2 regions of the Ewingella sp. S1.OA.A_B6 genome follow, and region 1 is predicted to be linked to the other one. Evidence: riboswitches for the same ligand, from Rfam matches in the RefSeq annotation. Region 1 holds a riboswitch; the other holds the start of a gene.

Evidence for each region. A riboswitch is a leader RNA that binds a small molecule or an ion and turns the genes downstream of it on or off. The one in region 1 is predicted to bind fluoride.
Region 2: linked by a shared signal. The riboswitch ahead of ACMV8I_RS20210 (DHHA2 domain-containing protein) and the one ahead of crcB (fluoride efflux transporter CrcB) in region 1 are both predicted to bind fluoride.

The regions. Positions count from the first base shown of each region.
Region 1 covers NZ_JBLJFK010000001.1:16,668-39,539, reverse strand. Annotated here, with positions in the region: gene ACMV8I_RS00205 (diguanylate cyclase) at 201-1,265, shown strand; gene ACMV8I_RS00200 (amino acid ABC transporter ATP-binding protein) at 1,294-2,079, opposite strand; gene ACMV8I_RS00195 (amino acid ABC transporter permease) at 2,076-3,059, opposite strand; gene ACMV8I_RS00190 (ABC transporter substrate-binding protein) at 3,056-3,964, opposite strand; gene ACMV8I_RS00185 (hypothetical protein) at 4,030-4,164, shown strand; gene ACMV8I_RS00180 (deaminated glutathione amidase) at 4,184-4,984, opposite strand; gene ACMV8I_RS00175 (substrate-binding domain-containing protein) at 5,000-5,971, opposite strand; gene ACMV8I_RS00170 (aminotransferase class I/II-fold pyridoxal phosphate-dependent enzyme) at 6,150-7,493, shown strand; fluoride riboswitch at 7,552-7,614, shown strand; gene crcB (fluoride efflux transporter CrcB) at 7,684-8,067, shown strand; gene ACMV8I_RS00160 (TetR/AcrR family transcriptional regulator) at 8,476-9,129, shown strand; gene ACMV8I_RS00155 (multidrug effflux MFS transporter) at 9,171-10,367, shown strand; gene cspE (transcription antiterminator/RNA stability regulator CspE) at 10,433-10,642, opposite strand; gene ACMV8I_RS00145 (DUF2076 domain-containing protein) at 10,811-11,581, opposite strand; gene ACMV8I_RS00140 (ABC transporter substrate-binding protein) at 11,811-12,941, opposite strand; gene ACMV8I_RS00135 (prolyl oligopeptidase family serine peptidase) at 13,163-15,238, opposite strand; gene ACMV8I_RS00130 (hypothetical protein) at 15,353-15,499, opposite strand; gene ACMV8I_RS00125 (hypothetical protein) at 15,722-15,901, opposite strand; gene ACMV8I_RS00120 (glycoside hydrolase family 127 protein) at 16,234-18,195, opposite strand; gene ACMV8I_RS00115 (MFS transporter) at 18,251-19,642, opposite strand; gene ACMV8I_RS00110 (cupin domain-containing protein) at 19,936-20,751, shown strand; gene ACMV8I_RS00105 (GntR family transcriptional regulator) at 20,857-21,543, shown strand; gene ACMV8I_RS00100 (hypothetical protein) at 21,698-22,561, shown strand; gene thiD (bifunctional hydroxymethylpyrimidine kinase/phosphomethylpyrimidine kinase) at 22,610-22,872, opposite strand, start outside.
Region 2 covers NZ_JBLJFK010000017.1:60,386-66,733, reverse strand. Annotated here, with positions in the region: gene ACMV8I_RS20225 (cation diffusion facilitator family transporter) at 1-608, opposite strand, end outside; gene ACMV8I_RS20220 (cytochrome b/b6 domain-containing protein) at 811-1,383, opposite strand; gene ACMV8I_RS20215 (GNAT family N-acetyltransferase) at 1,977-2,483, shown strand; fluoride riboswitch at 2,770-2,844, shown strand; gene ACMV8I_RS20210 (DHHA2 domain-containing protein) at 2,947-3,849, shown strand; gene ACMV8I_RS20205 (adenine nucleotide alpha hydrolase family protein) at 3,853-4,281, shown strand; gene eno (phosphopyruvate hydratase) at 4,296-5,576, shown strand; gene ACMV8I_RS20195 (GNAT family N-acetyltransferase) at 6,001-6,348, opposite strand, start outside.

The DNA of each region.
Region 1 (22,872 bases):
ACAAATAATAATGACGAAAATACAACCAAAATATGTAACAGAAATAATCGCGCGAAGATCCATCAGTGCGCATTATAACCAGACTGAGCTATTATGAACTTCAATAAGAGAGTCTTGAAGCATTTACTGGGTAAATCCGTTTTACGGCGATTTCCGCCGGATCATGCCGTGTTCCCCGCCCCGAACCATAATGAGCTCCGATGCCAAAAACGCCTCAAACCACGCTAATCAGCGATGCCCATCATTCAGGTCTGAGATTTGCGAGACGTGCCTATCTCCCTCGCATTATCGGATTGGGTATGGGTAGCATCTGCGTGGCACCCGTCCTTATCACATATTCGATTCACCCTGCGGTCTGGCTCATGCTGCTGCTGAACGGTTTTCTCTGGCCGCACATTGCCTACCTGATGGCTATACGCGCCAGCAACCCGTTCAAAACAGAGATCCGCAACCTGAAAATCGACGCCGCCTTAGGAGGCGTGTGGCTGGCCGCTATGGGTTTTAACGCCCTGCCGTCCGCCGTTATTATTTCCATGATGGGGATGAACAACATTGCTGCCGGCGGCAAAACCTTGTTCTTCAAATGCATACTTGCTCAGGCGGTGGTTGCTCTGGCAGTTTTTCTACTGACTGAAATTCCTTTTCAGCCGGAAACCACTCCGCTCCAGCTCTATCTCTGCCTGCCGATGATTGTGATTTACCCTATTCTTCTGGGTAATGTCACATTTAGGACCTCCAGAAGACTGTCTGAGCATAAAAATGCCATCATGCAGATCAGCGTTCGCGACGGCCTGACTGGCCTCTATAACCGCCATCACTGGGAATCACTGCTGGATAATGAAATTGAAAGTCATCGCCGTTATAACTACAAGACTACGCTAGTCCTCATCGACATCGACCACTTTAAGGAAATTAACGATAACTACGGCCACAACGTCGGCGATCAGGCGATTATACTTTTGGCGCAGGAGTTACAGCAGGCCATGCGCGTTGCCGACATTATTGGCCGCTATGGCGGTGATGAATTTGCTGCCATTCTTCCTCACAGCACGGCAGAGCAGGCGAAAAAAGCCATGGAGCGTTTACAGAGCCGGTTGGATAACGACCTGTTCCCCAATCACCCTGAGCTGCGGGTGCATGTCAGCGCGGGTATTGCCGAGTGCCGTAAAGACCATGAGAGCGCAGCACAATGGCTAAATGCAGCCGATACCGCTCTGTATAAAGCCAAAAACGGCGGACGAAATCGGATCGAAACGCGGATATAAGCGCCTATTTCCCGCTTGCCCGCCACTTTCAGATGAAACGGCTGAGAAACGTCTGCGTGCGCGGATGCTGCGGATTAACCAACACTTCATCCGCCGAGCCCTGCTCAACCACATAACCGCGATCCATAAACACCACCCGATCCGCCGCTTCTTTAGCGAAACCGATCTCATGCGTGACCACGATCATCGTCAACCCTTGCTGCGCAAGATCACGCATCGTCGTCAGTACTTCACCCACTAGCTCAGGGTCCAGCGCCGACGTGGGTTCATCAAACAGCATCAGCTTAGGTTTAACCGCCAGCGCACGTGCAATTGCCACGCGCTGCTGCTGCCCGCCGGAAAGATGGCGCGGATAAGCATTGGCTTTATCACTCAGCCCAACCTTTTCCAGCAGCTCACCGGCATACTTCTCTGCCGCCTGACGGCTCTGTTTATGCACACCAATCGGCGCTTCAACAATGTTCTGCAACACGGTCATGTGCGGGTAAAGATTAAACTGCTGGAATACCATACCAATATCGCGCCGCTGGCGGGCAATGGCCTTTTCCGGCAGCTTATGCAACCGGCTACCGCGCAGTGCGTAACCAATCTGTTCACCGCCCACCATGATCGAACCGCGATCGATATCTTCCAGATGATTAATACAGCGCAGAAACGTGGATTTCCCTGAGCCTGAAGGTCCGAGGATCACCACCACTTCGCTTGGCATGACATCCAGATCAATGCCCTTAAGCACTTCGTTGTCGCCATAGCTTTTATGCACATTACGCGCAACCACCAGAGGTGACGGCTGGTCGCTCTGCTGCTGACTCATAGATTATCCTTCTGGGCGACGCCCGGTTGCCTGACAATCGGGATAGTCTTCTCTTCAGCGGAAGTCTGACGGCGTTTAGTCGCGGATCCTGAACTGCGGGTACCACGTGAGTAATAGCGTTCGATGGCCGACTGGGCGACGTTCAGCACGGAGGTGATCAGCAAATACCAGATCACCGCCACCAGCAGCATCGGCACCACTTCGAAGGTGCGGTTGTAAATGGTTTGCACCGAGTACAGCAGGTCGCCCATGGCGATCACACTAACCAGCGAGGTCGCTTTTATCATGCTAATCAACTGATTGCCGGTCGGCGGTATAATCGCCCGCATAGCCTGTGGGATAATGATCCGACGCAGCGCCCGGCCACGGCTCATGCCGAATGCCTGCGCAGTTTCTGACTGGCCATTATCCACCGACAGCAGCCCGGCGCGGATAATCTCCGCCATATATGCCGCTTCGTTCAGCGCCAGACCCGCGATTGCCGCAGTCAATGGGGTGATCAGGTCGTTGGTATTCCAGCTCATGTACTCAGGGCCGAAAGGAATGCCCAGCACCACGCGCGGGAACAGTGTCGACATGTTGTACCAGAACAGCAGTTGGACCAGTAGCGGCGTTCCGCGAAAAAACCAGATGAACATGCCGGACAGGCGTCGCAGCAGCATACTTTGCGACAGCCGGGCAATCGCCAGCATCAACCCCAGCAATACACCCAGTATCATCGAAATCACGGTAAGGCCAAGCGTGACGCCCAGCCCCTTCATCACCGTGGCTTCGGTAAACCACTGCGCTACCACGTGCCATTCAAAATTCGGATTACGGGCGACGTTCCATATGACATCGGCGGCAATGAGCAGCACGACAATCCACGCCAGCCAGCGTCCGTAGCTGCGAGGCACATGGGAAAACTCCACGTTACGGCGCGTATCCGGCGTATAGCCATCCCTGACAGCAGGCGGGGAACTATACGTTTTGCCCGTCATTGAGGCTGCACCTTAGCCAGATTGATGCCCGGAGCGGCGATCATATTCTCTTCCAGACCCCATTTTTTCATGATGATGGCGTAAGTACCGTTATCAAACAGCTTCTGGTAACCCGCCAGAATCGCGTCACGCACGGCGGAATCTTTCGGCACCACGGTACCCTGGAAGATATCACCAAACCCGTTGGCTTTGCCGGTGCCCGTTAGCTCCAACTGACCGCCGGCTTTCTGTACGAAATAGGTCAACGGCGCCTGGGAGGAGAAGAAGGCATCGGAGCGGTTAGAGCGCACTGCTAAAATCGAGGTCGGTTGATCGGCGTAAGATTGAACATTAACCGCCGGTTTACTGCCTTTCACGCACAGATCCGACTGCTTGCGGATCACCTGCTCCGCCGATCCACCCGCCATCACCGCGATGCGCTTACCGCAGGTGTCTTCCAGTGAGTTGATCTTCTGTGGGTTGCCTTTATGCACGGCAAACACCACGAACTCTCTGACGAAATCGACGAAGTCATTTTTCGCCTGTCGATCCGGGTAATCACCAATCGGGCCGATCCCCATCTGATAACGCCCGGCCGCCATGCCGCTCAAAATACCGGATAAACCGCTGACCGAAGCATGCTTAATTTTCACCCCCAGCACGCCCGCCAGGGCATTGGCCAGATCGGCGCTGGCGCCGTCGAGGGAATTACTGCCAGTGACAATTTCATACGGCGGAAATGAGCCGTTATTTACCGACGTCATAAAGCCGGACTTTTGGATCTCAGCCGGTAATTTTGCGTGCAGCGCCGGGTCCATAGTTTGAACAGGGATAGCCACATTGTCAGCAGCCAAAACATGGGTGGAGAGTATTGAAAGTATCGCAGCCGTCAGTACCGCAGCCTGACGTAATTGTTTTGCCATCATCTCTATTTCCTCTGTTTAAAAGTCGGCCTGGATGTTGTGAAAAGAATAATGGGATCATTTTATTTTTGTTAACACCGTCCCTGGTGTTGATGACGCCCTATAAGTATTACACCGTCGGCTCCGGCGCTGATCCGGGGTGTTTACTGCAGCGCTCCCTGGTGTGGTTCGCGCTTTATCTCTATTGCCTCGCCAGCCGCTGAGGATCGGCTGGCGAAGTGATCAAAACTTGCCGCTGCGCAGTTGTGGAATATCAAAGCAGCGGTTTTCCAACACGGGCAATACTTTACGTGCATGTATAAGACGATCTTTGTCCAATTGAGCAAATATCAGAGCAGGTGCTTCGGCCGCACGGGCAATCGCCACGCCAAGCGGGTCAACGACCATGCTGTTACCGATATTGCGCTCGCCACACTCACCGACTGCCACCATATAAGTGGTGTTTTCCAGCGCACGGGCGGTCACCAGCACTTCCCAGTGCATCTCTTTAAGTGGGCCTTTCACCCAGGCGGCGGGCAACACCAAGACTTCGGCACCGTCGAGCACCAGACGGCGCGCCAATTCGGGGAAGCGCACGTCATAACAGGTCATGAGGCCGACGTTAAAACCCGCCACCTCAACCAGCGGCGGAACCTCTTTACCCGGCGTGACGTTTTTAGACTCTTGCGCTGAAAATGCGTCATACAAGTGCAGCTTGCGGTACTCAGAAATGATCTCGCCATTGCGAATTGAGATCAGCACATTCCATGCACGGCCATCGGGTGCAGGGGTGTGTACACTCATCATGGTGGTCATCTGATGACCAACGCTGGCTGCCAGTAACTGGCTGACAAATGGACCGTCGAGCGGCTGGGCGGCTTTCAATACCAAGTCAGGATCAGCGATATCCCGTGCCAGAATGCCTTCCGGCAACACCAGTAAATCGGCTCCAGCTTCTCGAGACGCGGCCATCAGCGAAAGACAAGTTTCGGCATTGGCTTGCCACTCTTTCGCAACGGCGAACTGCCCTAGTGCAACTTTCATGTTCATTCCTTAGGTTCAGTGGCTGGCAGACTCAGCGGCAAATTGCGGAAAAAGTTCTGCCGCGCTCAGGCGCCGGGCTATCAGGTTCTGCCGGTGTAACTCTTCGGCAAAATCTTCAATCATTTGTTTGTTGGCAACGTAACCGTTTGCGTTCCAGTCGGCAGGTAAGTCGATCACTGTGCGACGCAGATCGTCCAGCAACCACGGTGTGGTATCGGCATACTTGGCACGTTTATCCATCCAGACTTCATAAGAGCGTTCAATAATGTCGCTCAGCGCCTGAGGTAACCACGGGTGTGCTTCAGCCAGCGCGGGTTTAATCGCCAGCAGGTGAATCCCCGGCACGTAACCCACCTTATTAAAGTAGGCCAGTTCGGCCTGACGGAAATCGGGCTGAAACTGACGGAATCCGGAATCCGGTCTGAAAAAACCTTCCGGCATAAACGGCGTGAAGACGGCGTCTAGCCAGCCCTCTTGCAACAATTCCATCATCGGGCGCTCTTCGGGTACTGCTTCAATGCGCCCGGCGCGGCCAAAACCGGCCAGTCGGTCAACAATCGGATGATCGGCCGTCAGACGCCCCACGTACCAGTGAGCATCTTCAATCTCTACACCTTCGAGCGCTAGCAATGTGCGGGTCCAGGTGTTGCCGGAATCCTGCCAGCCCGTCAGCCCAATACGTTTGCCTGCCAATTGCGACAGCTCGGTTAATGGACTGTCGTCGCGAGTGATGATGCAGCGCTGACGAAAGCCTCGCATCAGGAAGTGCGGAATGGCCAGCAGATCGTTTTCCCCTTTGGCACGCCCCTGTGCATAACGGCTGAAGGAGACTTCGCCCGCGTCGTAACAATCGCTGGTGGCTAAATCGCCAACCAGAGTGCCGACACGGTCAATCTCAAGGTTGAAACCCTCAGGTTTCACATCACCCAACGCCAGCGGCGTAAAGTAATCCCAGTCACGAACAGCCAGTCTGATGGTGATTGCCACAGTCTTCCTCTTAATATATTTGCGGAATGAAATATCACAAAAACAACATCTCATTGACCATTAGCGATCATATTGACGCCAATGTGATTATTTTATCGCCTAATCAGGTTAAGTTTGATACTAATGCCATAATTTAATATGTACAATAGAATCTTTGTTACTGAACAAAAGGAACGAAATGAGTGATAGTTTGCTGGTAAAAACGCAGAATGCCGAGTGGTTCGCTGGCCATTTGCAAGACCGTTCAATACGCGGCATTGCGCTCGAAACGGCATCGATGATCCGCTCGGGCGTGATTGAGATTGGCACACATTTACCCGCAGTACGTGAACTGGCGCAGGCTCTGGGCGTCAGCCCGGCCACGGTGTCGGCTGCGTGGAGCCAGCTTCGCCGCCAGAAAGTCATTGCCGGGCGCGGCCGCAACGGCGTTTGGGTGTGCGGTGATACGCTTTCCCCTCGCCCGATGCGCTTTGAGAAAATCGGTAACTTCGGGGATCACATCATTGCCGATCTGGCGCTATCATCACCGGACCCGGCCCTGTTGCCCGATCTTAGCGCCGCGCTCCAGGCAGGCGCCTGCGCCGATAACCTCAACAGCTATCAGCGCGAGGCGATTGCGCCTGCGCTGCTGGAAGCCGTTAAACCCAGCTGGCCTTATAACGCCGAGGCTTTTATGGCAGCCGACGGCGGTTTTGACGCCATGAACCTGACGCTGCAAACCCTGCTGATGCAAGGCTCAGTGGTAGCTATTGAAGACCCGACCGCCACCCGCCTGCTGGATATGCTCGACAATCTGGGTGCGCAGGTTCTGCCGGTCAAATGTGATCAGTTCGGCCCCATTCCTGAATCATTACAGATGGCACTGGCGAAAAAACCTTCCGGCTTTATCTATCAACCGCGAACCCATTCTCACTGCGGCCACGCGCTGAATGCCGAACGTTATGCCGTGCTGGCGGAAATCCTCAGTGCCAGCAATACGCTGATCATTGAAGATGATGGCATCGGTCAGCTGTCGCGCGAAAAACCGATCAGCATGGGTAGCGTGCTACCACTGCGCACCATCCACGTTCGCTCGTATTCCAAAGCCTACGGGCCGGATCTGCGGCTGGCGGTGATCTCCAGTTCTGAAGATTTGATCAAACAGATCAAATCTTTCCGCAATTTCGGTGCCGGCTGGTCGAGCCGTATTTTGCAGCAAGCGCTGGCATACCTGATTAACGATGAAAAAACGCAGGAAGGAATTGAACACGCTAAGCGTGTTTATGCGAAGAGGCGCAAGGCGATGTCCGATGCGCTGAAAATACGCGGCGTAAATATCCCCCATCGGGACGGTCTCTCGATACTGATCCCAGTACCTTCTGAGCAGTTTGCCCTGGTCACTCTCGCTGCCAGAGGCATCGCCGTGCTGCCTGGTGAACGCAGCCGCACCGGGACCGGACAGTTTATTCGCATTAGTACATCTCAGCTCAAAACCGAACAGATTGATATTATCGCCGATGCCATTGTGCTGGCTCTTGGTTAAGATCATTAATCTCTGGCTGAGACGCTACAAATTATTGTCTCAGCCGTGTAAAATCATCCGACACGATGGAGATGACATTCCTCCGAAACCGCCTTTATCGGCTAATGATGTCTACGCAATCTCATTGAGAGGTTCGTAGCATGACGCCGGAACCTTTCTGAATAACCACTCAATCTTACGAAAGGCTTTTATGTTCAGCACATTACTTGCAGTATTTATTGGCGGCGGTTTGGGCAGCATTACCCGCTGGTATGTCAGTATCAAAATGAATGGCATGACGCCCGTTCTGCCTGTCGGAACCTTAACTGTCAATCTGGTCGGCGCGTTTATCATCGGCCTCGGCATTGCTATTTTCAACCGTCTTACCCACCTTGACCCAGTGTGGAAGCTGCTGCTGACCACCGGTTTTTGCGGCGGGCTGACCACCTTCTCCACCTTCTCGCTGGAAGTGGTATACATGTTGCAGGATGGTCGCTTTGCCGGTGCGCTGCTGAATATGTTCATGAACCTGGCCGGATCGCTGGCGATGACACTGCTGGCCTTTATGCTGGTCAGCTGGTTTTCCGCGCACTGAATTTAAATCATTACGATGCTTTTGTATGGCGGAAAGCATCGTAATTATCTTATTTTGTGAGATAAATCCGCCAGTCCCCGAGAATTTCGTCCTCATCTTAATGTTTCCTTCATTTTAGAACTTCATACTGACTGACATAAATCCTCACTGATCCAGAGCAAGCTATGTTCTCAATGCCAAAAACCTTTTATGAAATTCTACTGGTGTCGCTATGTATTCTTACCGCCGCCATTTTCCTGCACACTTATTTCATGGCCTGAACCCCTTGCCACTGCCCCGCTTAACAACAGTGCGCACTTTCTGAGTCTGCGCTGTTTTTAACGTTTACCTTCATCACTTGGCACTCTATACTTGAGAACGAACGTTCACACTCACTGTGCACGCCCAACCTCAGGTCATCCAAACTCAATGCATCATCCCCAAGAAAGTAAAGAACAGCGTATTAGCGCCCGACGGGATCAAATCATCGACGCATCGCGGGTTTGTTTTCGTAAACACGGGTTCCATGGTGCAGGCATGGCTGAAATAGCCAAAATGTCACGACTGAGCGTCGGGCAGATTTACCGTTATTTTGCCAATAAAGATGCCATTATTGAGGAGATCGTGCGACGTATCGTGTTTACAAAAATTCGTCTGATGACAGGCAACGTACACAACCTGCGCCAGATGGCCGAGAATCTTGCACACCGCCGTATTGGCAGCTTGCATGTAGAATACAAGCATAACGCCAGCCCTGATGGGATCCCGGAACAGACAGAAATAGACCATGCGCTGATGTTGGAAGTGGCAGCAGAAGCCACGCGCAACCCCATAGTGGAACAGATTTGGCGTGATGCAGAAAAACAGCTTTTTAATGAGGCCAAAGCCATGCTGGCAAAAGCCTATACCCATCTATCGGATGATGAATTAACCGCACGGGTCGAAATGCTGGCGGTTATTTGCGAAGGCTCGGCGTTCCGCCACCTGACTACCCTGCACGCAGATCCCATTAATCTTGATCTACTTTATGACAGGGTGTTTCGTCAACTGTTTGATCCTACAACGCTATCACCACAGACCTAACCCTCGTTTCCATCACAAAAACCAGCAGAAATGGACAAGTAATGAGTAATCACCTGACAGAAAAACGCCTGGGTTATGCCCTGGTTTTGGGTTCGCTCGCGGCGCTAGGCCCGCTGTGTACGGACCTCTATTTACCTGCGCTGCCCGAAATGGCGCTCGAACTTAATACCACCACCGCCGCCAGTCAGCTGAGTCTGACCGCCGGTCTGTTGGGTCTCGGTCTGGGGCAGTTGATTTTTGGCCCGCTGAGTGACAAATATGGCCGTATGCGCCCGCTGTTGTGGTCGCTGGCGCTGTTGTTGGTGGCTTCCGTGGGCTGCGCCGTCGCGCAAACCATTGACCAACTGATTGTGGCCCGTCTGCTACAGGGCGTAGCGGGTGCAGGCGGCGCGGTGCTGTCGCGCGCCGTGGCCCGTGACTTATATAACGGCCACGAGCTGACGCGATTTTTTGCGCTGTTGATGCTGGTCAACGGACTGGCGCCGATTGTCGCGCCGGTTCTGGGCGGTGGCTTGCTGAACTTTATGAGCTGGCGGGGCATTTTTGGCGCACTGGCGATCGTTTCCATTCTGCTTTTTTGCTTCTCCTCGCTGAAACTGCACGAAACGCTCCCCACAGAACGGCGCTCACAAGGCGGTGTGATGGTGATGGTGCGTTCGATTGGCAGACTGATGAAAGACCGACAATTTATGGGCCTGTGTTTAACTCAGGGCTTTACGATGGCGGGTATGTTCGCCTATATCGGCGCATCACCTTTTGTTTTGCAGCAAATCTATAGTCTCAGCCCGCAGATGTTCAGTCTGTGCTTTGCCGCCAATGGCTTTGGCCTGGTGATTGCCGCGCAGGTCTCAACGCGCCTGAGCCACAAGTTGGGTGAACTGACTCTGGTTAAAATCGGCCTGTGTGTCGCCGCCGCCGGTTCCGTTTCACTGGTCATCGCGGCCAGTCTGCACGCTCCGCTGATGGTGCTGATGATACCGCTGTTCTTCTCGGTCATTACTATCGGGATTGTCGGTCCGAATGCGGGCTCACTGGCGATGCAAAGCCAGGGAAAGAATGCGGGCAGCGCGTCGGCACTGATTGGGGTGTGTATGTTCGCGCTGGGATCGATTAGCGTCCCGATCAGCGGGCTGGGCGGCACGTCGGCGTTATCAATGGGGCTAACGATCCTCGGCTGTTACGCGATCGCCATTACGCTGTTTGTGACACTGGTGCGTAAAGTGACTGCTGCTGTGTAACCACACAACTGAAAAAAAGCCAAAAAAAACCCGCATCAGCGGGTTTTTTCAAAATTTGGCTAGCGTTAAATAGGTTTAACGTCAGCAGCCGATGGACCTTTAGCGCCCTGTGTGATTTCGAATTCAACACGTTGGCCTTCAGCGAGGGTTTTAAAACCGTTGCTGGCAATAGCAGAGAAATGAACGAAAACATCTTTGCTACCATCTTCAGGGGTAATGAAACCAAAACCTTTAGATTCATTGAACCACTTAACGCTACCTGTAATCTTAGACATCAAACTTACCTTTACGTGAATGAACGACACAAAACGTGTGTCAATTACAGTACAGCAACAGATCTGGCTTTTGTCCAGAAGTCAGATTGCAATAAGCGATAAACCTCTCACTCTGGCAGCTTGTACGATAATTCCTACTGTCAAAACGCCTTCACAAACCATAAAAAGTCAGAAAAAGGAGTCGTCGTCATTACTGTAATCATCTGAGCTGCCGTCGTCAGCGCCAAAACCAAAGCCTGCACTATCATTATTATCGCTCATTGAGGCGTCCTGCCAGTCCGGCTGACCGCTGTCGAAATTTTGCTGTTGGAAATCATTATTATCGAGGGCGCTGGTGTCGTTCGGATCCAGATTCTGCACCGGTGGCTCCTGGATGATATTTACAATTTCCTGCGGCTGAGTCTGATGGAACATGCCGGTCAGCATCTCGGCCAGCACCACGCCACCGGCCACACCGGCGGCAGTGCGCAAGGCGCTACCGAGGAAACCTGGCTGCTGAGGCGCGGCCTGCTGGGGTGCTGCCTGTTGCTGGTAAGGCTGTTGCTGTTGCGGCGCATTGCGGTTATCCCAACCGCTAGTACCGGGGATAGGCTGGCTGCCAGAATGACTTTGTCCTGCGGCCTGCGGCTGACTTTGCGCCGATGAGCCACCGCCAAATAGCCCGGCCAGGAATCCACTGCTTGGCGGACGTACGGATTTGGCCTGCTCCTGCAACTGCTGAATTTGTTGCTGCTGCGCCTGAACCTGCTGATTCAACTTGGTCAGGGCGGCCTCCTGAATAATCATCGCCTGCGCCATATAATAAGGCGCTGAAGGCTGCTTACTGATGCAAGCCTGAATCACACGTTCTGCTTCGGCATCGCGCGGTGCCGTAACGGACTCAGCCTGTTGCAGACGGCTAAAAAGACCTTCGATTAAACGCTGTTCTTCGGATTGCATAAATTCACCTTGTCGATGTGTGTTGCTCCCCCTTCGCGTTATCAAAAACGCATAGCAGAAAGAGGAAATCTATCGATCACACTAAACCAAATAGTTACCGGGATGAATTAACCGAGTGTCAACAAATGTGATCTCTGCAAATAACCGGAGCTGGCGGATTTCGGGAAGAGGCTCGGTGAGGGGGAAACTCTGTCTGCCAGCGAGGCAGACAGAGTGCATCATTGGGCCGTTACTTAGCTTCTGACCAGCCGAGAATGAACGCAGTGTCCGGTAGATTGGTGTAGTTCCGCACCAGATCGTGGTAAGTCTTGGCGGGGTCCAGATCCTTAAACTGCTGCGGATAGATAAACTTCGCCAGATATTCCATGCCCACAATATTGTACGGATGGTTGTAGAACTGATGGTAAATGCCATAAGCGCGCTTGTCGGTCACGGCCGAGATCTGCGCGATACCGTTACGGGCCAGCAGTGCCTGACCTTCACGATCGACGCTGGCCTGGTTGGCACCGTAGCCCAGCGGCAGAATATGGGACACACTGCCATTACTCGGGCGCGCCGAGCCGGTCATGATGTAAGCATCAGGCTTCATGCTGATCACTTTTTCCAACGACACGTCACCAGAAGCTCCCGGCAACAGGTCGGTGCCGATATTGTCAGCGCCTACCGCCTGAACTAATTTTCCCCAACCGGAGTCGCCATGGGTAAAACAGCAGGAGTCAGAACGTCCGGCGATGGCTTCAATAAATACCTTAGGTTTCGGCGTCACCGACGCCACTACCTGCCGAATATGCTGATAGTGTTGATTGTAGAAGGTACTGTAAGCGCGGGCGTTATCTTCCTGGTTCAGCACTTTACCCAGCAGTTCAATACTCGGCGCGGTATTTTTCGCCGGATCACGTTCGTAATCCACGAACAGAACCGGGATCTTCAGCGCGCTGAGTTTGTCGAGAACACCCGCCTCTTTCAGCGAATCTTTTGCCCGTAGTTGCGCCACCATCAGGTCGGGTTGTTGGGCGATCACCGTTTCGAGATCAACCTGTCCTTTGTCACTGAACCCCATATCCAGAATTTTAGCAGAATCCGGCCACTTGCTTTTCAACATGTCCCAGGTACCACTGTCGGTCTTCTTCAGCAGATTGTTCCACGCGACTACGTGCTGGAACGGGTTAGCCTTATCAAGCACCGCCAGCGAAAGAATATCGCGGCCATCCTGCAAAATAATGCGCTGTGGCGCTTTGGTGAACGTCAGTTTCTGGCCATCAAGGTCGGTGACAGTCAGCGGATAGGTGGTGGCGAAACTGGTAAAAGAGGCGGCCATCAGGCCTGCAACAGAGAGTACACGAGCGGTATTCTTTAACATGTTTGTATCCGGAAATGAGAATTAAAAAGAAATGATTTTGATAACCATTATCAAATAATGCCGGAATCATAAACAATCCTCGAACGGCAGGGCAATACTTTTAAGACGTAAAATCTTGATAAAACATGTCTAAATATAAACATCCGCACTTTAACCGCAGAAATAAAAAAGTCCGGCCATCGTTGACCGGACTTTTTCAGCACTTCTATACAGCCAGACGTTTAACGGGAGCTTCGCCCGGTGAAGCGCAGCAGGAACTGGCTGACCATGGCGCGTTTGAATGCTGACTGCGCTTTATCCGCCGCCGCACTGTGACCGCCCTCGGTATTCTCATAGAACCAAACCTCCGGTATGCCCAGCGCCTGCATTTTAGCCGCCATTTTACGCGCATGTCCCGGCCCTACCCGATCATCACTGGTGGCAGTGGTGAACAGCACCGGCGGATATTTTTTGGTTGCATCAATATTGTAATACGGCGAAAAAGCACGAATAAACGCCCACTCGTCAGGCTTCTGCGGGTCACCATATTCAGCAATCCACGAGGCACCGGCCGAAATTTGCGTATAGCGCTGCATGTCCAGCAGAGGGACTTCGCAGACAATTGCGCCGAATAACTCAGGATACAGCGTCAGCATATTGCCGACCAGCAGCCCTCCGTTGCTCCCGCCCTGCGCGGCCAGATGTTGCGCAGAAGTGATGTTGCTGGCCACCAGTGCTTTGGCGACCGCGGCAAAATCTTCATAGGCGCGCAGGCGATTTTCTTTCAGCGCTGCCTGATGCCAGCGTGGGCCATATTCCCCGCCACCGCGAATATTGGCGAGAACAAACACCCCACCGCGATCCAACCAGGCCGTGCCGCTGACGCCGAGATAATAAGGTTCGAGTGAAACGTCAAAACCGCCGTACCCGTACAACAGCGTCGGGTTCTGACCGTCCAACACCACCTCTTTTTTCGCCACCAAAAAATAAGGCACGCGCGTTCCATCGTCGGATTGTGCAAAATGCTGGCTCACCGCATACCCTGAGGCGTCAAAATGCGCCGGATCCTGTTTGAGGATTTCAGGCGGATCCTTGCGGTCAAGATTGCCGAGGTAGAGCGTGGTCGGCTGCAGAAAACTACTCACCGTCATCATGTAATCATTACTGTCGTCATCGACACCGTTGGCGCTGATATCACTCATCGCAGGCGCATTGCCGAAAGGCTCACGCAGCCAGTCACCGGTTTGAGGCGTCAAAATTTCCAGACGGTTCACCACATCTTCGGAAACGCTGAGGATCAAGTAGTCCCGGGTCATCGAGAAGCCACTCAGCGCCGTCGTCTCGCCGGGCATAAACAGCATCGTCATATGACGATCACCCGCCATAAAGTCATCAAATTTTATCGCCAGCAACGAACCTGAAGGAAAGCTCTGTCCGTCGATACCCCACGGGCTGACCGGCTGAACCAATAGCCATTCGCGCCACAAGCCAGACTTTGCATCCTGAGGTAAATCAACTTTATGGTGAGTGTTCTGCGCATCGAGCAGAAAGGTTTCACGGCGATAAAAATCGATCACACGGACAACGAAGTTACGCTTATAGCCCTGAGAATCACTGTGATAACCCACCACCATCATATCGTCATGTTCAGCACTGAACTGAGTTTGTGCCGCACTCAGCGGCGTGCCGCGTTGCCAAATTTTGGTGATACGCGGGTAGCCAGAAGTCGTCATCGAGCCGGCACCAAAATAGGTGGAAACAAACACACGATCGCAGTCTATCCAGCACACACGACTTTTAGCCGCAGGCAGAGTGAAGCCGTCGGTGACGAAACTCAGCGTTTGCAGGTCAAATTCACGGATAGCCGACGCATCACCGCCGTCAGGAGAAAGGTGTAGCAGCGCGCGCCGGTAGTCAGGTTTGAGTGCCTGAATACCGTGATAAACCCACTCTTGCTGCTCGGCTTTACCGAGCGCGTCGATATCCAGTACGGTTTCCCATGCCGGTTCGGCCTTACGGTATTCATCAAGCGTGGTGCGGCGCAGCAGGCCACGCGGGTTTTTTTCATCTTGCCAGAAGTTGTACCACTGGTTTCCACACTTATGGATACCCGGGATCTGCGCCGGTGAATTCAGGCCGGTAAGCACTTGCTGGCGAACGCGTTCGAAATCGTCACCGGTAGCGAACTGACTCACTGTCCGGCCATTCTGCTGCTGCGCCCACTCGAGTGCGGACTGTTCGCGGATACCTTCAAGCCAGATAAAGGGGTCCTGTTTGTCTGCGCTCTGTTCAGGTAACGCGTTATTTTCAGACGACATAATGGATGCTCCTGCGGGTCTAAAAAGTAAGAAGGTGAAGTTTACTGCTGACGGTTTATTGCAACAGAATGCCCTGAATCAGACTGGCTTTCACTACTGTCACTTGCGGTATTTTCAGTGCCTGCAGGCAAGCGGCTGAGTAAGGGTTGGTTTCTCTTCCTGCTGTTGCGGGTTCTCCTGCAACAGCAGCTGTTTCTCATAGGCTTTAAAGAACGGATAGTAAATTACCGACGAAATGGCGATTAAAATCAGTACCAGCAATGCAGCACGTAAATCCCCATAGGTTTCAGAAACCGGTTACGGTTTTGTGATTGGCTTCATAAATAAAAGTATTACACAGGGAAATGGGGGGAATGATGAGGGAATGAGGGCTAAAGGAATTTGGCTATCCAGGAAATCATTCGAATCTATTAGGGGAAGTGATCACACAGCCCACCAGCACTGAATGTGCAGTAGGCCGCGGTCGCGCTCAGCTCATTAAATTCAGCCTTTGGTCACTGAGACAATATCTTTGATCTGGCTAAAGTTGGAATCACCGTGATTGGTTTTGACTGTCGGGTAAACGCGCTCCCCTTTTTTTACAAAGCCTGTTACCACGTGGGTAGAACCGCTCTTTACAGTAAGAGTATCGCCAACACTGATCGAACTTTCGATTTCGCTCATAACAATCCTTAATACTTACAATTGCTTAACTTCAGGGTACCCAATTAATACCTATAAAGAGTAGGCCTTTATCTCAGACATAACCAGCGGCATCGCCTTGTTGGTCCTTTTCGCTCACCGCGTAATCACTCATCTCGGAAAATTCCTGAACGCATCACCCTAAGTCAAATTATAATAAGTTGTGCTTGAACATGTAATACCTGAAGTTATTATGAGTGTGCGATTACTTATTCCCCTATAGGTCGTTGCATCTCATTGGACTATCCCCTTGTAAGGTATTACGCATCCCGCCCTCCTTGGGCGGGATTTTTTTATCTATCATTTGCCGGGCTTTAGCCTTCGTTGACCCACACGCGCATCTCCCCTTCCCCACGGTTCGCCCAACTGAAATAGGGAACAAACGTCAGGGTTTGTGGCAGCATCTGCGCATGAGGAGGGTTAAAACTGTAGAGCGGCTGCTGCAAGGCTTGGGTAGAATTCACCCTCGTTCCTTGCGTTTGCAACAGGGTTTTTCCTGTGAACAAACCGCTGCCGGCAATCAACTTGAACGACGCATCATCAGGCAGTTGCAGATTGTGCAGTTCACTGCCGTTATCTGCCTGTTCGAGACAATAGACCAACGGTCCTCGTTGAATGGCCACTTTGCCAGCGACGTGGCGCAGCAGCGGATTCCCTTTAACGCGCGTCACTGGCATTGGAAGCGTAAGTTGTAAAACATCGCCGTTCTGCCAGTGGCGAGTCAGGCGCACGTAACCACGCTGCATCTGGTCGCGAAGTTCCTGCGGCTCACCATTAACTAACAGCTGTGGGCTGGCACACCAGTCCGGCAGACGCAGGGCCAGCGTCGCCTCCACCGAGTTCGCCGTTTCCAACTCGATCTTCACGGTGTCTTGCCACGGATAACCCCCGCTCTGTTTGAGCCGCAAGACTTCCCCGCCCACCTCAATCTCCACGTCACTGCCGATGTACAGATTGATATCTACGCCGTCATCACGGCGGGTATAAATATAACTGCCAAGCGAAGCCAGTAGCCGCGCGATATTTGGAGGACAACAGGCACAGCCGAACCAACGCTGACGTACCGGTTTAACATGATCATAAATATGGTTGAACTGAATACTTTTTGGATGCACTTCCAGCGGATTAACGTAGAAGAAGTGCTTACCGTCAAGCGCCATTCCAGCCAGCACGGTGTTATACAGTGCGCGTTCCATCACGTCGCCATAACGGCTGTCAGCCTCCAACTGCAACATCCGGTTGGCAAACATCATCAGACCGATGGACGCGCAGGTTTCGGTATACGCCGTGTCGTTCGGCAGATCGTAATCACAACTGAACGCCTCGCCGCTGCTTTGTGAACCGATAGACCCGGTGATGTACATCTGCCGTTGGGTCATGTTTTCCCATAGCCGCTGACAGACGTCGCGCTTTTCCTGATCCTGACTGAGACGTGCCAGATGTGCCACGCCAGCATACAAATAGACGAATCGCACCGCATGGCCGATAGCAGTTTTCTGTAACGCGACCGGCAAATGCGCCTGACTGTAGGCTTTGTCTTTGACCATCCAGGCGGGCCCGTGAATATTCCAGTGCGAGGTGCGCCCACGCTTTTCATACTCAAGATCGTAAAAATGGGGCTGAGTACCACGCTGCTCGACGAAATAACGGGTCAGATCAAGATAACGCCGCTCGCCGGTCGCTTCATACAACCGCATCAGTGCCAACTCAATTTCCGGGTGACCAGGATAGCCTTGAATCTGTCCATTTTCCGGCCCGAACACCTGTGCGATATGGTCAGCCAGTTTACAGACGACCTCCAGCAGACGGTTTTTCCCGGTGGCCTGTGCATAGGCCACGCCCGCCTCAATCAGATGCCCGGCACAGTACAACTCATGGCATTCCGCCAAATTGCTCCAGCGTAGTTCGGGCGCTTTAACGGTGAAATAGGTATTCAGGTAACCGTCGGGCTGCTGAACGGCGGCAACCAGCTCAATCACCTGATCAGCCGTCTCTTCCAGCGTAGCATCGGTTTTTTTCACCAGCAGATAAGCCACGGCTTCCAGCCATTTCGCCACGTCACTGTCCTGAAATACCATGCCGTAAAATTCACCGTCACTCTGCCCAGCAGCGATGCGGAAATTTTCAATTGCATGGCTGGGTTCGGCTTCCGCCACCTGATCATTGAGCGCCAGCCACTGATATGGCACCACCACCTCCTTCACCAGACGCTGATACTCGAGCCAAAATGCATCGGTTATCTGGACTTTATCCAGCGGGACCTCAAGGCAATCAATAGGATGAAAAGACATGCAATCTCCTGAATTTGTGTCGTTAAACAATGTCGTAAAATTAAATGTTTCTGGCCAACTCGGCGGACATCCGATTGAGCAGGCGGTTATCGAGCTTGCAGAAGGTAATGGTGATAGCCAGCATCAGATGCAGTGCGGCAGGCAGTAGTGTTTCAAACAGCCGGATGCCGGTCAGCGAGGCTGACGTTTGATGGTCAACACCGGCATGATAGGAAACCAGAATAAACACCAGAGCGATGATCCCGGCACTGGAAGCCCAGGCCAGTTTGATGAAAAAAAGATTGAAGGCGAAGTTCATGCCCGAAGAGCGGATACCATTTTTCCAATATCCATAGTCGTCAGCAAACGCCATGATGGAGAAGTGCAGCGGCAGCGTGAAGCCAAGGATCACACAGTGTACAAAGATGATACCGAGCCACAGTGACTGACACTGTTCGCCCACCGGCACAAACCACATCAGCAGCGAGAACACCGCCAGCACGAGGTTAGTCAGCATGTACAGGCGCACAGTGTCGATAAACTTGGTCAATTGATTGACGATCACCGCGCCAAGAATCGACGCCAGCGTCACCATGCCAAAAAACATCGAGGCATATCCGGCTCCTCCCTTCAACACATAGGTGATGAAATACATATAGCCGCCTCCGCGTAGATTAAACACATTGATCAGCAGGAAGGACATCAGCAACACCAGTAGCAACTGATCATTTTTCAACATACCGCGAATATGCTCACGCACGCTGAACTGGCCGAGCATAGACAGCGGCAGACGTTCACGTACGGTAAAAAAGCACCACAGGAACATCACGACGGCGACCGCACACAATAGCCCCACACCCTGTTGATAACCGAGCGCGACGTTACCATCGCCAAAATATTCCACCAGCCACGGCAACCCTACCGACACCAAGAACCCGGCAACACCGCACAGTACAAAGCGCCACGCCTGACAGGAGATAACTTCACGGTGATCGGTGGTCATCGTGTTGATCAGTGCGCAGTACGGCACATTGATAGCGGTGTAAGATACGGAGAGCAAAAAGTAAGTGAAGAAGGCATAGGCAATTTTGGCATCGCCACTGAGGCCGGGTACGGTGAAGGTCAAAAAACCGATCATGCCAATAGGCAGGGCGATCCACAATTGCCATGGGCGAAAGCGTCCCCAGCGGCTTTGGGTACGGTCAGCCAAAATCCCCATCAGCGGATCGGAGATGGCATCGATAATACGCAGGGAAATAAATAGCGTGCCGACAATCGCCGGGGTCAGACCAAAAATATCGGTATAAAAAAAGGTCAAAAAATTGGCAATCAGGCAAGTAATAATTGTGCCACCAGCATCACCGAGTCCGTAACCTATTTTCTCGCTGACCGTTATTCGGCTATTCTTTTCTTTAATCTGCGCAGGGACAGTATCAATCGCAGTGGTTTGCATCATTTCCTCGCTCATATTTATACTTTTTATTCTCAGCAATAAGAAACAGAGAGCCATAATATAAATAATCATGGCATCAGGACGTTTTTAAATAATAAGGTACATACCTAATCTGACATGACAGCAAAAGGACAACAAGTGGTGAATCAAGTAGTAAAAAGGGATAATTCCGACCTGCATCTGGTTTTGTGAAGCGGATCAAATCTTGCACAGCCCAGTCAATGTCGGGAACGCGACTCTGCTAGCCTAAAGCCTGTACACACCCGTCTTCCATTACCGGAGTGCAGAATGAAATGCTTTCTATTTCCGTAAGTTATCCGCTACGCGTGCAAAATGGTGGCCTGTTTATCTCTCGCGGCATCGGCACACATCCGACCCGCACATTGACTTCTTTTGAACTGATCTATGTCGTACGTGGGTCGCTCTCATTAGAGGAAGAAAATATCCGTTTTGATTTGCAAGCCGGTGAAAGTCTGATTCTATTTCCCGATAGAAAACATCAGGGCATCGGCGTATTTGACGCACAATTAAAATTCTATTGGCTGCACTTTGATATTTTACAGCATCAGCAAAAAGATCCTTCTTTACAGCTGAATATTCCACAGCACTGTAAAGTTAGCGATGCTGAGAGAATATTGGCGTTATTCAGATTATTTTTAAATGAGCAGCAGCGCAGTGCGCAAAGCCCTTCGCTGGAACTGTTTTTGTTATTGTTATTACAGGAAGTCGGGCAGGCGCCCGTCGGAGTTCCCGAACCGGGTGGTCCTGGCGTGGCGCTGGCATATAAAGCACGGCAGTTGATTGCTACGCGTTATCACCAACCGCTGGGTACCGCTGAACTGGCGACACTACTCCACTGTAATGCGGACTACCTTGGTCGCGTTTTTCGCTCTACCTTTAACCTCACGCTCACCGATGCCTTGCACCAGCAGCGCGTTTCGGCAGCAGAAAACCTACTGCTGACCGATAGCGATAGTCTGGCGGAGGTGGCACGGCGAACAGGTTTTAATGATGTGGCTTATTTCCGGCGGATATTCAGGAAACGAGTCGGGATGACACCGGCTGCTTATAAAAAAAGATACTGCCGTGAACACATTAATTCTGACTAAGCACTCATCGGATCTGTTATGAACAATGAGGTAACAATCTCAAAATTCTGAGGAAAGTCATGATACTATTGGGCTATTCAAGCTGCTGAAAATGTCAATTTACCTATGACTAAATCCTACGAATTTCTCAATAATATGCCGGTAAATCAGCAGATCTACCGGGCCTTGCGTCAGGACATCGTCACCTGTGAGATCCCGCCGGGAACGCTGCTGTCCGAGAAAGAAATTTCGTCACGCTTTAACGTCTCGCGCCAGCCGGTACGTGAAGCCTTTATTAAACTGGCGGAAGCGGGTCTGGTACAAGTTTTACCCCAGCGAGGAACCTTCGTGATGAAGATTTCCGCCAAACGTGTGGCCGATGGCCGTTTCATCCGTGAAGCGGTGGAAACAGCGGTGGTGCGCCGCGCGGCCATGGTAGCGACGCCCAATGACCTGGCACTGTTAGAACATAATCTGCAGCGCCAGCGGCTGGCAGCAAAAAGCCAACAGACGCAGGAATTTCTGCTGCTCGACGACGAATTTCACCGCACGATCGCGCAAGTCATTGACTGCCGCCTGGCGTGGGAAACCGTCGAGCACATCAAGGCCACTATGGATCGCGTACGCTTCCTCACCCTGAGCAAGGTCTCGCCGCCAGAAAATTTGATCGAGCAACACGACAACATTTTTGCGGCGCTGAAAGCCCATGATCCGGACGCCGCCGAGCGCGCCATCCGCATTCATCTGCAAGAGATGATCTCGACCATCACACCTATCGCCGAGCAAAATAGCGACTGGTTCGAGGCCGAATAACCGCTGGGCTGTCATGCCCCTATGCGGTTCGGGCTGTACAGGCGTTTTACAGCAATAATCTATATAAAAATGCGGTTTATGTTAGCCGTGACATAAATATGTATAACAACTTAAGCTAAGCTGTAAACCATGTGCTTTCTATGGAATTTCTGTTATGTCCTCTGCTGCGCCTTTAACACCCGATACGTTGAAAAAATGCTATTACAGTGCTGAAGAAACCCTTTCCCTCGGCCTGCTGGATGTAGAAAAAATTGAACAGATCGCCCGTGATTTGGATATTGCCGAGAGTGAAAAAGAGCATTATGTCACCGGCTGGATGGGACAAAACAGCGTGGTTCTGGTACGTAATTATCAGGAAAAACGCGGCACCTCCAATGGGCTGGTGATGTCACGCGGGCAGCGTTACAAACTCAGCGTCCAGGCGATAAAATTCCGTATTCCAAAGTTTCTATTGTGGGTAACTTTTCGCCGCAGGCCCCGCACTATGTCAGTGGTCGGTTATACCAAACTGGGTGAACAGGCCAGCGGTTTACAACAATTCCACAATATCCTCGATGACGAACTTAAACTTCAGTTGGAAAATGACTGGCGGGAGTTGAATGACTATCTCGGCATGGCCTGCTGGCAGATGGAAAATAATCAGCCGCTATGGCGCACTTTACAGCGGGAGATCACACCGCAAGCCTTATGGTTCATGGCTGACAGCAACTGGTTCAACGGTAAGAAGTTGCAAAAAGATGGCGACTGCGAAGGACTGTGGGCGCACAACCGTTTTGTTGGCCGCCGTACCGGCGAACATGCCGCCTTGATGATCTCCTGGCGCGATGAAGAGAATGACGACATCGCCAGCTATTTCTTCGAGCGCGTTTCCGCCACGCAGATCAGGTTGTCAATGCGTCCCCGCAAAGAGGACAAATTCTACCCACTCAACCCGTTCGATGCGCGGCATTTACAGAACGCGCTGGCCCTGTTCCAGCAGGCAGCATCAGAATTATGTCATGAGAAGATTCGCGCCTGATGAGGATGTAGGTTTCCCTTTCAGGTTCAACGGGAAGGGGTCTTTGGCTTACCACCATGCGTGAAAATGGTGTACCGGCCCGATGCCGTGCCCTACCTCCAGCGAGTCGGCCTGTATCAGCGCCTGTTGCAAATACTCTTTGGCAGCATGTACGGTGTCAGGCCAGTTATCGTGGCGTGGACGCAGTGCCGCCAGCGCTGCCGACAGCGTACAGCCGGTGCCGTGAGTGTGGCGGGTATTGACACGCGGTGCGCTAAAACGCTGGCGGAAATCGTGCATAAACAGCCAGTCTGGGCTTTCATCGTTGTCGT
Region 2 (6,348 bases), on a different contig from region 1:
CGACTCATAAGCTGATAACCAGTCCACACGATGTTGGCTGCGACCAGCAATGCAACGACCGGATCGACCCAAAACCAGCCGGTCAGATAAACCAGTCCGACACCAAAAATGACACCGACCGACGTCCAGACATCGGTCAGCAGGTGATGAGCATCTGCCTCAAGAGTGATCGAGTTGTGCTGCTTGCCAGCCCTTAACAAGATGCGTGCCGTCACAAAATTAAGGACTGATGCGACTGTCGAAACCAGTAGCCCGAGACCAATCTCCTCAAGCGGCTGCGGAGTTAACATCCGCTCAACTGCGGTATAGGCGATACTGGCTGCCGCCAATAGGATCAGAAATCCTTCGAAAGCACTCGAGAAATATTCGGCTTTGCCGTGCCCATATGCATGGTTCTCATCGGCCGGAAGCGCAGCCAAGGTAAGCATCCAGAGCGCCATTAGGGCTCCTGCGAGGTTAACTACGGATTCGATGGCATCAGATAGCAGACCGACCGAACCGGTCATTTTCCACGCCACACCTTTGAGTCCGATAGTGGCAATAGCCGTGGCAATGGAAAGCCAAGCGTAGTGCGTAAGCGGACGAGGTAACTCTTTGGTTTTACTCATTATTAACTTCCTAAAATAGGGCAACTAACTCACATTTCGATCCATATTAGATAATTAAATAATCATTGCGCCATGAATATTTTTTCGTTTTTTTTTTAAATTTCTTTAAAAAAGTCTCTGCAAGTGCTGTTTCATCCTCTAGTACACTAAATTTTATTTTTAGGATTTTTTACAACTTGAAGAAATATTATCGCACAACAGATTAGTCACCTAGGTTAACTGAGCGACTTTTATATTTTTCAATTAAAATATGCAAAACTCCCATTGCACCATGTGCATAAAAATAGACCTCAATGAAAGTAGTAAAGAACTTATGCCAGTGGATTACTGTTTCAGCCAGATTTGACTGTATGGTATTCAACAAGAACCATAGGCCACCTGAAAGTGCTACAATTAGCAATGCTAGAACTCCAAATCCTTGGATTGTACTGGCAATACCTCCCGAATGGGCATCGGGCAGGCGGAAACTAGTCAACGTTTTTATATCTTGTTTAATGCCACTAAAGTCAAGCCCTACCCATGAAAAGTAATAAGTAAAACCTCTTTGAGTAAGCATCCAGCTTAACATTATAAAACCACAAATAATCAGTCCTAATCCTGAAATAATGTGCATCCAGGTTATAACTCCTTCAAGACTATGCTCACCAATTGCTTCGGTCTCTGTCAGATTAGAGTTAATAATTTGTGATAATATTAGAAATACCACAATGATGTGAAGAATACGAAAAAAAGGAGCGTAATCATGAGGTAATAGATTCCAGAGTCGCAATTTCATTAATGAGCCCTTAGTAAATTTATCGATGACCTTAATCATACAAAAGAATTATTAGGATAACCTTAATTCACAAAATTGCAGCAGGAATTAGTTTACCTCATGATATGGCTAGTTGCGAAATGGGAATGGTAACTATTATTACTATGTGTTTACTTACTGTTCTTGTTACGCAGAAAAGTCCCTACGCACATTAATTTTAAATATAATTTCCTGCTGGGGTTGAATATGTTTTTTTCAATAGTGCGGTAATCTATTTTTACACCAACTCATGAACTAAATAAGAATCATAAATTAAATGAGAGGTTTAATTAACTTCCTTAACACGATGATATTAAATGAAAGTTTCAATTTTTATAATTTATTAAACAGTTAGAATGAGACATGATTAATACGATCTTCCTTTAGATAATTCTGATAGCCCTTTTTCTACTGGGCAGTCTGCAATGTCCGCTCATTGCTCATGGCGGACCATGCTCCTTATTCAGGCAGTTTTTTGCAACGAGCTGACTACAACAAAGGCACGTCGTAGAGGTGTTATTGTAAGTTGATACAATGGTGGGTGAGTAAAAATTGGCGCTAGCAAGGAGCTTGGAATGAAAACATTTAGTGTGCGACGTCTTAGTGATAGTGATCTTGACGATTTTAGACGAGTAAGGCTGGAAGCGCTGCAGCTTCATCCTGACGCTTTTGGTGCTTCTTATGAAGACTGGAATAAGAAACCAACACAGTTCTTTGCTGAGCGATTATTGGGTAATTGTGTTTTTGGAGGATTCGATCTTCAGAACACCTTGCAGGGTATCATTGGTGTTAGTTGCAGTAACGCCCCAAAGCTGAGCCATATGGCCACTATATGGGGAATGTACGTCCGTGCCGAAATGAGAGGTTCGGGCCTTTCCACTGCACTTTTAGAAGCGGCGCTGGAGGCTGCCAATTCAGCGCGGACAATAAAACTTTCAGTAGTTACCACTAATCACGCAGCACTAGCACTGTATCGCTCTTTTGGATTCACTGAATGGGCAACAGATACTGCTGCGTTATTTGTTAACGGTGTGTTTCATGACGAATTTCTTATGAGGCGAGAGTCTGAATCCCATTTGTAACCGAGTTATTACTTAAATCAGCTTAATTCTGACCAGTTTCACAGAGCCTAAAGTAATTCGGAGCTCGTAAGTTCGTCATGGTGAAATAAAAGCTTTTACTCTGGTCCGGTAAGTTCGCTCCTAGCGACTCTTCTGCGTCTACATGCAGGCGGTTTGGTGCCAGAAGCGGACATTGATTCTTTGTATTGTGTTAAATATGGTCGGCAAGAAGACAATCAGAAGACCTCCATTCTTATTAATATTTCATAGAATGCACATTGCACAGTGGTAGATTTTCACCTATATTCATCAGTAAGGTGATGGTGTTCCACCTTTCCCAACCGCCGGACTGTCCAGTTCGGATGATGACGCCTGATATACATTTTTGCTTTCTCTCTTAGGCAGGTATGTCAGGTACTCTTATGAAAAAAATCTATCTTTATTTGTCTGTTAACGTTCTTCTGCCCCGTCAGAGGAAGACGCTATGATCCGCGTTTTTGGTTACCTCAATCCCGACAGCGACAGCATCTGCAGCGCTCTTGTTACAGCGGACTGGCTTAAAAGCCACGGAAAACACGCAACCCCATTTAGGCTTGGTGACATAACTCCTGAAACGACGTTTATTCTGCACCAGGCCAACGTGGAAGCCCCTCACCTACTCAAAGAAGACCTGAGTGGAAAACAGGTCTGGCTGGTCGACTTTACGGATTTGGAGCAGGGTCCACCCTCTTTAGCTTTCAGTAACATTTTGGGCATCATAGACCATCATCAGTTAGGTACGGTCATCACACAAAATCCTCCGGATGTTTGGATACGCGCTGTCGGCAGCTGTGCCACGGTGCTCTGGCAAATCCTTACCCTTGAATATCATCAGCCCATTTCCTCATCGCAGGCCACACTGATATCGGGTGCAATATTGAGTGATACTGTGGCGCTCACATCCCCAACCACTACCGCTCACGACAGGGCTGCCGTGCAGGCGTTATCCATCATAAGCGAACTAAATTATGACGCCTTTGTGAAAGGCCTGCTGAACGCTAAAACCGACATCGCGGGGCTGACACCCGACCAACTCCTTATGAAAGACGCCAAGCGCTATCAGATTAACGGTCAGTCGATACTGCTTTCACAAATTGAAGTGGCAGGTATGTCGGCAATGGACGCAGTGCTCCCTGACCTGCTTGTCGCGTTAACAAAAAAGTGTCAGTCCGGCCATTTGGACATGGCTATGTTGGCCGTCACGGATATTTTTCAGAAAAACACCACGTTATATTTCTCAGAAAATAATGCGCTCGATCTCACGTGTCTTTCTCTTCCCGGCGTTATCAGCAGGGAAAAGGACATACTCCCGTGGCTGACGGGCGCGCTCTCAACCTCGTCGAGGTAATTAATGCCAATCTATAAACATGCTCTGATATTGCTCAGCGATGAAACCGACGGCCAATTCCTGCTGCAGGGGGTTGCCAAGGGATTTCATGAACAAGGGACGGCGATCACGCTTGGCCACCTCACCTCTGATTACCGGGAGTTAGACATTGCCTCTGATTCATTAACCAAGGACCGCCAGTCGGCTGAAATTATTGCGGCCAAAGCCATGCTGAGCCGGTTGGTAGACACCGTGAACTTTCCCGTGGATGTGAAAGAAATCGTTACCATCAGCCGCTTTAAGGACGTCGAAGCCTGTGTCACCGGGTCAGGTGTCGATCTGGTGATTATGGGACATAAAAACAGGCTGTTCGGGACGCTCTCCTCCCATTCCATAGAATTCATCAACCATCTGACCGTCGATGTGTTGATTAAGCATATTACGACTCACTAACACTCGAGGTTTATATGAGCTTTATTATTGATAAAATTGTTGCCCGCGAAATTCTGGATTCCCGGGGTAACCCGACCATAGAAGTGGATGTCACAACTCAGTGCGGCTCGATGGCAAGAGCCTCCGTACCTTCAGGAGCCAGTACCGGTTCGCGCGAGGCCATTGAGCGCCGCGACGGTGATAAAGCGCGCTTTGGCGGGAAAGGCGTGCTTAACGCAATCGGAAGCGTTAACTCCGAAATTTTTGACAGCCTTAAAGGACACGATGTCCGCGACCAGCGCGGCATCGACAACATCATGATCGCCCTTGACGGGACGGATAATAAAGCGCGTCTGGGAGCAAATGCTATTCTGGGCGTGTCGCTTGCCGTATCGAGGCTTGCGGCTCAGCTATCGCAGACGCCTTTGTACCGTTACCTTGGCGGAATTGGGGCAAATCTGTTGCCGGTGCCCTGCATGAACATCATTAACGGGGGGGTCCATGCCCGCGGACAAGGGGCTGACTTTCAGGAATACATGATTGCCCCCTGCGGTGCACCGACGTTCAGGGAGGCCGTGCGCTGGGGGAGTGAGGTGTATCAGGCACTTCGCCAGGTTCTTCTTGATAAGGGGTTGTCGACCGGCGTGGGAGATGAAGGGGGTTTTGCACCGGCTGTTTCTTCAAATCGCGAGCCTTTGGAGCTGATTGTGCTGGCCATTGAAAAAGCAGGTTACCGCCCTGGTGAAGACATTGTTATCTGCATGGATCCCGCCTCCAGCGAGTTCTACAGTGATGGTAAATATCATCTGCGCACAGAAAATGCCGAGCTGACCTCAGAGGAAATGACAAACTACTATCAAACATTGGTGAAAAACTTCCCGATTGCCCTGATTGAAGACGGTCTCGCTGAGGATGACTGGGCTGGGTGGAAAATTCTGCACGATACGCTAGGGGGTCAGGTGGAACTGGTTGGTGATGACCTGTTTGTGACCAATGTGAAATATATCCAGCGCGGAATAGATGAAAATCTTGCCAACGCCGCATTGATTAAACTCAACCAGATTGGTTCCCTGAGTGAAACCTTTGACGCAGTCCAGCTTTGTCATGACAACAACTGGGGTGCCTTTATCTCGCACCGCAGCGGTGAAACGGTGGACAGCTTTATCGCCGATATGACAGTAGCCATGCGTGCCGGTCATCTTAAAACAGGGGCGCCATGTCGGGGTGAGCGTATCGAAAAATACAACCAGCTGATGCGAATTGAGGATGAACTGGGTTCGTCGGCACAGTTCGCAGGAAAGTCTGCCTTTAAATAACCTTATCGTGTTAATCCCCCAGGAGCACAGCCGGGGGGATTAAGGAGATATGATGAAAACTCACGTTTTTATTATTTCTATGCTTACTGGCATTGTCGCAACATACGCAGTTTTACTTCTGGGATGCTTTTTTACCGGCAGGACATTACCCACTGTGGGAGTATTGATTATTGCACTTGTGGTAGGAGCCTCTGCGCAACAGTTGTCTAGGCTGTTAATGTCCAATAGATAGCATCCAAGATGCATTATCTCATCCGATACTGAATACTAATATCGACATCATGAGGCTATAGCCATAACGCCCGCTCTTCGCTCACAGCCCACGACGTTTCTCAGCAGGCGGCTTGGTGCCAAATCCGGAAGTTGCGCATGAACTCTAATGTTAAATGGGCGAGGTAGCTGGCCTTAAGCAGTCATTCTAGTTTTATCTGAGTGGCTTTTTCATTGATGGCGATGAGTGAGCGACAAAACCATTTCTTTCATAAAATGAAATCGCTTTTTTTCTGGCATCAAGGAACACGAAGTTCATGCCCCTGCTTTCTGATTCAAGGGAGGCAAAATCCAGCAGTTTTTTTCCTATCCCTGTGCTTCTTGATGCCTCATCAACAACCAAATCATCTATATGGAGATGTGATCCTCTAGCGAGGGTATGAACGGGACGGAAGCCTATCAAACCAAGCATTTTCTCATCACCAAATGCGCCAACAAGTTCATAACCGTTTAATGTCTGAATTCTGACGCTTTCAATAAATTTCTCTTTGGAAATATTCCT